Regions from separate parts of the Streptococcus sp. E17BB genome, predicted to be linked through region 2. Evidence: predicted binding sites of a transcription regulator. Region 2 holds the regulator's gene; the other holds the start of a gene.
What was found. Region 2 encodes NrdR, which represses ribonucleotide reductase genes. Its sites were predicted from a motif close to ACACNATATATNGTGT; they were not measured.

Region 1: a site for NrdR is predicted at 2,195-2,210, ahead of nrdH (glutaredoxin-like protein NrdH). Genes of this name have one in related genera too.

What each region holds. Positions count from the first base shown of each region.
Region 1 is NZ_JBGTZC010000034.1:12,929-17,357, forward strand. It holds gene nrdE (class 1b ribonucleoside-diphosphate reductase subunit alpha) at 1-1,535, opposite strand, end outside; gene nrdI (class Ib ribonucleoside-diphosphate reductase assembly flavoprotein NrdI) at 1,525-1,884, opposite strand; gene nrdH (glutaredoxin-like protein NrdH) at 1,886-2,110, opposite strand; tRNA gene ACERC7_RS08560 (tRNA-Thr) at 2,321-2,391, shown strand; gene ACERC7_RS08565 (DUF1912 family protein) at 2,450-2,701, shown strand; gene rplK (50S ribosomal protein L11) at 2,826-3,251, shown strand; gene rplA (50S ribosomal protein L1) at 3,308-3,997, shown strand; gene ACERC7_RS08580 (discoidin domain-containing protein) at 4,314-4,429, shown strand, end outside.
Region 2 is NZ_JBGTZC010000005.1:12,871-17,299, forward strand. It holds gene rpoC (DNA-directed RNA polymerase subunit beta') at 1-1,897, shown strand, start outside; gene nrdR (transcriptional regulator NrdR) at 2,003-2,491, shown strand; gene ACERC7_RS01955 (DnaD domain protein) at 2,481-3,638, shown strand; gene dnaI (primosomal protein DnaI) at 3,640-4,429, shown strand, end outside.

The DNA.
Region 1 (4,429 bases), on a different contig from region 2:
GTGCCACGCTCACGGGCGATGTTGTTAGATTCCACCAAGGTCCAGTAGTTGAGAAGCATGAAGTAAATGTCTGTAAACTCAATAGACTCTGGACTACCGTAGTGCATGTGATGACGAGCAAAGTAGGAATGCAGTCCCATAGCTCCCAGACCGATGGTGTGAGCCTGTTCGTTACCGTTCTTGATGGTTGGGACAGCTTCAATGCTTGAGCTATCCGTAACAAAGGTCAAAGCCCTCGTCATGGCACGCACGGATTTGCCAAAATCAGGTGATGTCATCAGGTTGACGATGTTGGTCGAGCCCAAATTACAAGAAATATCTGTTCCAAGGGTTTCAAAGACCTGAGCATCATTGATGTGGCTGGTTTTTTGAACCTGTAAAATCTCAGAGCACAAATTACTCATGATAATCCGACCATCGATAGGATTGCTGCGGTTAGCCGTGTCAATATTGATGATGTAAGGGTAGCCAGATTCTTGTTGAAGTTTGGAAATCTCGGTCTCCAAATCACGCGCCTTAATCTTGGTCTTGGTGATGTTTGGATTGGCCACCAGCTCATCGTATTTCTCGGTGATGTTGATGTAGTTAAATGGCACACCGTACTCGCGCTCAATAGAGTAAGGACTGAAGAGGTACATGTCCTCATTTTTACGAGCCAGCTCGTAGAACTTGTCTGGTACAGTCAGCCCCAAAGATAGGGTTTTAACACGGATTTTCTCGTCCGCATTTTCCTTTTTCGTCGATAGGAAATTGATGATATCTGGGTGGAAAACATCCAGATAAACAACACCAGCCCCCTGACGTTGCCCTAACTGGTTGGAGTAGGAGAAGCTGTCTTCAAACAATTTCATGACTGGAACAACACCAGAAGCAGCTCCAGCGTAGCCCTTGATTGGCGCTCCAGCTTCGCGGAGGTTTGATAGAGAGATGCCTACGCCCCCACCGATACGGGACAATTGCAGAGCAGAGTTGATGGAACGACCGATGGCGTTCATGTCGTCCGTCACTTGAATCAGGAAGCAAGACACCAGCTCCCCACGGCGACTACGACCAGCGTTGAGGAAAGATGGGGTTGCCGGCTGGTAGCGCAGATGAATCATCTCGTCAGCCAAGGTGCGTGCCAGTTCCTCATCACCATTAGCGAAGTAAAGAGCGTTGAACAAAACCCGGTCCTCAAAGGATTCCAGATAAAATTCGCCGTCGTTGGTCTTTAAGGCATACTGTTGGTAGAACTTATAAGCTGCCATGAAAGACTGGAAGCGGAAGTTCGCATCCTTGAGCTGTTTTGCCAAGCTTTCGATAAATTCAGGACTGTAGAGGCTGATAAATTCCTGTTCTAGGTAGTCTTCATCAAGCAAGAATTGCACCTTATCCACCATACTGGTAAAGGTTTTGGTGTTTGGGATAACATTCTCATTGAAGAAAGCGTCTAGGGCTTCTTTATCCTTATGAAGAGGGATTTGTCCGTTGGCTGGACGATTGATTTCGTTGTTGAGGCGGAAGTAAGACACATCGCCTAAATCTTTAAGACTCATGTTGTAAAATTCCTTTGACGTATTCGACATCGTCTGGCGTGCCGTTAAATTCTAATGTGTAAAGTAGGGGGACCTGATAAGTAGTGGCATAACGCTTGGCCAGATGACAAAAGTCTGGACCAAAGTTACGGTTGCCAATACCAATAAGACCTTTGAGCTGTGCCTTGTGGTCATCTAAAAAATCATCAATATAATCCACACCATCCTCATAGGTTGGGCAGACAAGGATAAATTCCTCGTCTAGGGTGACCATGGTTGAAGGTGTCAGCTCCAGAGCTTGCTCAGCCATGTTCAACTTAGCGATAAAGCGTCTGGTTTGTCCCGTAATCGTGAAGAAAACGAGTTTCATCTTAAATTAACTTTTTAAGTTTGGCGGGCTGGAAGCCAGAGAAGACGATATTGCCAGCCTCGATCACAGGAGCGGAACTAAATCCTAAACTTTTGACGTAATCGATTTTTTCAGGTTGCTCCTCAATATTGATTTCCTCAAAATCCACACCATTTTCGGTTAAAAATTTTTTGGTCATTTTGCAGGGCATGCAGTTATTTTTGGTAAAGACAGTGATTTTAGCCATATCAATCTCCTTGAAAAGTAATACCCTCCAATCATACCAAAAAGACGAAAAAAACACAAGATATAGGGTTGATGTTTTTTTAGAATACAATATATAGTGGGTGAGATGTTTGGGAAATGGCGGAGTTATTAGGGTTTTCAGCGCTTGAAAAATTTTTTAATAAAATCTCTTGTCAAAATAGTAAAGTTATAGTATGATAGATAGGTAGTCGCCGCTATAGTTAAATGGTATAATAGAGCAATGGTAATGCTCAGTTCCGAGTTCAATTCTCGGTGGTGGCAGAGAAGAGCTGGTCAGCGGACTGGCTCTATTTTTATTGTTGTAGGAGGAATTGTGGCAATGGCTGAACAATTTTTAACCGATTTTGAAGAATGGGTTCACACTCAAGTGATGATAAATGATATGGCTATGGTTGAAACTAAAAAAGTGATAGAAGAAACGGGTGATGAGCGTGCGATGGATGCCTACATCCGTTATGAGAGTAAGCTAGATGCCTACAATTACATTTTAGGGAAATTCAGTAATTACCATCAGGGCAAGTCATTTCATGACCTACCAGACAATTTGTTAAATCAGCGCCATTACAAATAAAAAATGTGCGAAATACTTTACAAAGCTTTCATTTTTTGGTAGACTAATCTGGTATGCTTGTCATACTTGTGGGAGGTAAAAATCTGTAATTACCGAGAGAACCACAATAGGAGGATTTTATATTATGGCTAAAAAAGTCGAAAAACTCGTTAAATTGCAAATCCCAGCGGGTAAAGCTACTCCAGCTCCACCAGTTGGTCCTGCGCTTGGTCAAGCCGGTATCAACATCATGGGATTCACTAAAGAGTTCAACGCTCGTACAGCTGATCAAGCTGGTATGATTATCCCAGTTGTTATCTCTGTGTATGAAGATAAATCATTTGATTTCATCTGTAAAACACCACCAGCTGCTGTTCTATTGAAGAAAGCTGCAGGTGTTGAAAAAGGTTCAGGTACACCAAACAAAACTAAAGTAGCAACAGTTACTCGTGCGCAAGTACAAGAAATTGCTGAAACTAAGATGCCTGACTTGAACGCTGCTAACCTTGAAGCTGCTATGCGTATGATTGAGGGTACTGCTCGTTCTATGGGATTCACTGTGACTGACTAATTTGTTTTAGGACAGTTTCCCGACCTTAATTATCAGACTTACAAGGAGAATAACAAATGGCTAAAAAAAGCAAACAACTGCGTGCTGCTCTTGAAAAAATCGACAGCACAAAAGCATACAGCGTTGAAGAAGCTGTGGCTTTGTCTAAAGAATTAAACTTCGCAAAATTTGATGCGTCTGTTGAAGTGGCTTACAACCTTAACATCGACGTTCGTAAAGCTGACCAACAAATCCGTGGGGCAATGGTTTTGCCAAACGGTACTGGTAAAACTGCTCGTGTCTTGGTTTTCGCTCGTGGTGCGAAAGCTGAAGAAGCTAAAGCTGCTGGTGCAGACTTTGTTGGTGAAGATGACCTCGTTGCAAAAATCAACGGTGGTTGGTTGGACTTCGACGTGGTTATCGCAACACCAGATATGATGGCTGTTGTGGGTCGTCTTGGTCGTGTCCTTGGTCCACGTAACCTCATGCCAAACCCTAAAACTGGTACAGTAACTATGGATGTTGCTAAAGCTGTTGAAGAGTCTAAAGGTGGTAAAATCACTTACCGTGCGGACAAGGCTGGTATCGTTCAAGCTCTTGTTGGTAAAGTATCATTTGAAGCTGATAAACTCGTTGAAAACGTTAAAGCTTTCCACGACACAATCATCAAAGCTAAGCCAGCAACTGCTAAAGGGACTTATATCACTAGCTTGACCATCACCACAACTCAAGGTGTTGGTATCAAGATTGATACAAACTCACTTTAATTCATTGACAATAGTGCTCCATTTGGAGCGCTATTTTTTTGAACAAAGTCGAACAAAAATAATAAGATAATATATATTTATTTGGTTTTTTGAATAATTTTCAGTAAAAGGCTTCTTTAAAATAATCTGATAGATTGTCCTATCTGTCTTGAATTTAGCTCTCTTGAAGCGATTATTCTGCTCTGGATTAATGTAAATAGTAGGAAATAGTTTATAAATGTTCTATTAAGAATATTTATGTTGACAAAAGAGTTGAAAATTGCTAGAATGGTAAATGACAAAAAAGAAAACGCTATCAATATAAAAGGAGCTGTTCATGAAAAAACTTTTTGATAAGCAAAATAAATACGGCATTCGTAAATTATCCATAGGTGTTTGCTCTGCCGTTATCGGTTTGAGCCTCTTGGGAGCACAGACGGCTTATGCGACAGA
Region 2 (4,429 bases):
AGAGCCAACGATGGCTAACCTGACTGATGGGACACCAGATAAGTACTTCCTGGAATCAGGTCAAGATATTAAAGCTGTTATTAAAGCTCTGCCATTGAACCAACCATTTAAAAAGAAAAATTTGGGGCATATCATTGCAGAGACTTTCAAACGCTTGAGAACGACAGAAACGTCTGCCTTCCTTGACCGCTTGAAAGACTTGGGTTACCATCATTCTACCCTTGCTGGCTTGACGGTTGGTGTGGCGGATATTCCTGTCATTGACAACAAGCAAGAGATTATCGAACAAGCGCACGACCGAGTGGAGCAGCTTAATTTGGCCTTCCGTCGTGGTTTGATGACCGATACGGATCGTTATATCGCTGTTACGACGACTTGGCGTGAGGCCAAGGAAGCTCTGGAAAAACGCTTGGTTGAAACCCAAGATCCGAAGAACCCAATCGTTATGATGATGGACTCTGGAGCTCGTGGTAACATCTCAAACTTCTCCCAGTTGGCCGGTATGCGTGGTCTGATGGCGGCGCCAAACGGTCGTATCATGGAATTGCCAATCCTGTCTAACTTCCGTGAGGGTCTGTCGGTACTCGAGATGTTCTTCTCTACCCACGGTGCTCGTAAGGGAATGACCGATACCGCCCTCAAGACTGCGGACTCAGGTTACCTGACTCGCCGTCTGGTTGATGTGGCGCAGGATGTTATCATTCGTGAGGATGACTGTGGAACTGATCGTGGCTTGACCATCACAGCCATTACCAATGGTAAGGAAGTGACCGAGACCCTTCAAGAACGTCTGGCTGGTCGTTACACCAAGAAAACAGTTAAGCATCCTGAAACAGGTGCGGTTATCATCGGTCCTAATCAGTTGATTACGGAAGCTAAGGCGGCTGAAATCAGCCAAGCTGGTGTTGAAGAAGTCACCATCCGTTCCGTCTTTACATGTAACACCCGTCACGGTGTCTGCCGTCATTGTTACGGTATCAACTTGGCGACTGGTGATGCGGTTGAAGTTGGTGAAGCAGTTGGTACTATCGCCGCTCAATCTATCGGTGAGCCTGGTACCCAGTTGACCATGCGGACCTTCCACACGGGTGGTGTGGCCTCAAACACCGACATCACCCAAGGTTTGCCACGTATCCAAGAAATCTTTGAAGCCCGTAACCCTAAAGGGGAAGCGGTCATCACCGAAGTTAAAGGTGAGGTGGTACAAATCGATGAGGACGCTAGCACTCGGACCAAGAAGGTTTACGTCAAAGGGCAGACTGGCATGGGTGAGTACCAAGTACCGTTCACTGCTCGTCTGACAGTCAACGAAGGTGACTTTGTCAACCGTGGTCAAGCGCTGACAGAAGGGTCCATCCAGCCAAAACGCTTGTTAGAAGTCCGTGATACCCTTTCTGTAGAGACCTATCTCCTTGCAGAAGTACAAAAAGTTTACCGTAGCCAAGGGGTAGAAATCGGTGATAAACACGTTGAGGTGATGGTGCGTCAAATGCTCCGCAAAGTACGTGTCATGGATCCAGGGGATACAGACCTTCTGCCTGGTACTCTTATGGACATCGCAGACTTTACTGATGCCAATGCGGAGTACGTGATTGCTGGACAAATCCCAGCAACCGCTCGTCCTGTGCTGATGGGAATTACCAAGGCCTCTCTGGAGACTAATTCCTTCCTTTCTGCCGCATCCTTCCAAGAGACAACTCGTGTCCTCACTGATGCCGCTATCCGTGGTAAACGTGACCACTTGCTGGGTCTCAAGGAGAATGTTATCATCGGTAAGACCATTCCAGCTGGTACTGGTATGTTCCGTTATCGTAACATTGAACCTCAGGCAGTCAACGATATCGAAATCTTAGAAGATATTGCACCAGTTGAGGTTACCGAAACTGTTTCAGAATAGTTCTGACAAAACTTATCTTGCTTAGGCAAGATAGGTTTTTGTTTTCTAGTGTTTAGGGGTATTTTATGTTATAATAAAACAAATAAAGCCATCAAGGAGGGGACTATGCGTTGTCCGAAATGCCATTGCACCAAATCAAGTGTTGTCGATAGTCGTCAAGCGGAAGAAGGCACAGCCATCCGTCGTCGCAGGTCTTGCGATGAGTGTCAAAATCGGTTCACAACTTTTGAGCGATTGGAAGAAATACCCTTGTTGGTGATAAAAAAAGATGGGACGCGAGAAGAGTTTTCCCGGGATAAGATTTTTAACGGTATTTTGCGTAGTGCCCAGAAACGCCCTGTCTCTAGCGATGACCTAGAGGGGGTTGTTGACCGCATCGAGCAGTCTTTGCGTCAGACCTTTGAACGTGAGGTTCCCTCGACCCATATCGGCAATCTTGTTATGGATGAGCTGGCAGAATTAGACGAAATCACCTACGTTCGTTTCGCCTCTGTTTACCGGAGCTTTAAGGACGTTGACGAGATTGAGGAATTATTGCAACAGATTACTAAGAGGGTTCGTAGCAAGAAGGGACGGCGTTCCGATGAAGCCTAACGATACCTTCTCCTATCTAAAAAATAACTGTGTCTACCCTGATCAGGCTAGTTTGTTACAACTTTATCAGCCGCTTATGGGTGCAGACGCTTATTTGGTGTACAATTATCTGGTTCATTTTTTTGATAATGGCAGAGCATTGCACCCTTTTACCGAACTGCTTAACCACTTGCAGTTTGGATTTGACCGTTTACGGACTGCTTTTGATAAACTGGGGGCTTTAGGTTTAATCAAGTTTTATCAACACCATCAAACCTATCTGATTAAGCTTAGTAGCCCCTTGGATAGGGAAAGTTTTCTGAATAATGCTGTTTATCGTAGCCTGCTAAGCAGCTATATCGGGGAAGTTGCTGTGGAAGATTTACAAATGACCTTGCCAGTCGAGGCCGTTGATCAGACCAAACGTTTTTCAGAAGTATTTTCTGATCGCGGAGAAGTCTATCATCATCCCAAACAAGCTGATATTAACTTTGATCTCGAGCATTTCAAGCAGCTGATGAGACGAGATGGTCTCTACTTTGACAACGAACAAACGGATGTCTTAGGTCTTTATCATTTTGCTGAGGAGAATGGTCTGACCTGGTTTGATACTTATCAGTTAGCCAAAGCCACAGCAGTTAAGGGTCAACTATCACTGGTTCGCTTGCGTGCTAAACAGGAACAACAAGAGCAACCGAGTCAGAGTACTGGTCTAACTCGTGAGGAACAAGCTGCTCTAAAAACGGCGCAAAGCCATGCTCCAGAAGTTTACCTGTCTACCTTGAAAAAAATGAGAAAGGCGATGGTCACCGATCAGGAGCGTCAGTTGCTACGCGAATTGGCACAGATGGGCTTTTTAGATGACGTGATCAATCTCATGGTGCTCTACACCTTACAACGCACCAAGTCTGCTAATCTTAACAAGGTTTATTTGATGAAGATTGCCAATGATTTTTCCTATAAGGACATCAAAACAGGAGAGCAAGCTCTGCTTTATTGGCAACAAAAGCCACAGTCATCCGCTAAACCAAAGGCCGGCAGCAACCCTCAAACCAATGTGCCAAGCTGGAGTCATCAAGACTATAAAACGGAGTCCAGTCAAGAAGAACAAGAGCAACTAGAAGAGCTAAAACGTCAGATGTTGGGACAATCAGGAAGGGAGGAATAAGATGAAAAAAATTGGAGACACCTTATCAAGTAAGATGCCAAAATTTTTGCAAGACCAAGAACAGGTCTTACAGGATGTTCTGGCTCATCCTGATGTCGCTAACTTTATCGTGACTCATCAGCTGGATCGGGCAACGATTGAACGAAGCCTGCCCAAATTCAACCAGTACCGCCAAGAAAAAGAGCGTTTCATCAGCCAATCACCAGACTATTTAGCCAAAGGTTATGAGCCAATTTTGGTGATGAATGAGGGCTATGCTGATGTGACCTATCGTGAAACAAAAGAACTGATCCATCGTCAGCAACAAGTAGAGGCAACAGACCGTATCAAGCTTATCAATCTCCCAAAATCCTATCAGTACATCAGTTTTTCAGATATTGATTTTAGTGATCCTAACCGTATTACGTTATTGGCAGAGCTGAGTCAGTTCTTGCAAGCTTATCCAAATGTTCAAAAAGGCATTTATCTTTACGGGAATATGGGAGTAGGGAAATCCTTCTTGCTAGCTGGTTTAGCTAGAGAATTGTCCGTTCAAAAAGGTGTGGCAGTGACTATGCTTCACTACCCTACCTTTGTGGTTGATGTCAAAAATGCCATCTCGACAAGCTCTGTTAAGGAGAAAATTGATGATGTCAAGGCTGCTCCCGTTCTGATATTAGATGATATCGGTGCGGAAACTTCAACCAGCTGGGTGCGTGATGACGTCTTACAGGTCATTTTGCAATACCGTATGCTGGAGGAATTGCCGACTTTTTTTACGTCCAATTACAGTTTAGAGGATTTAGAGAAAA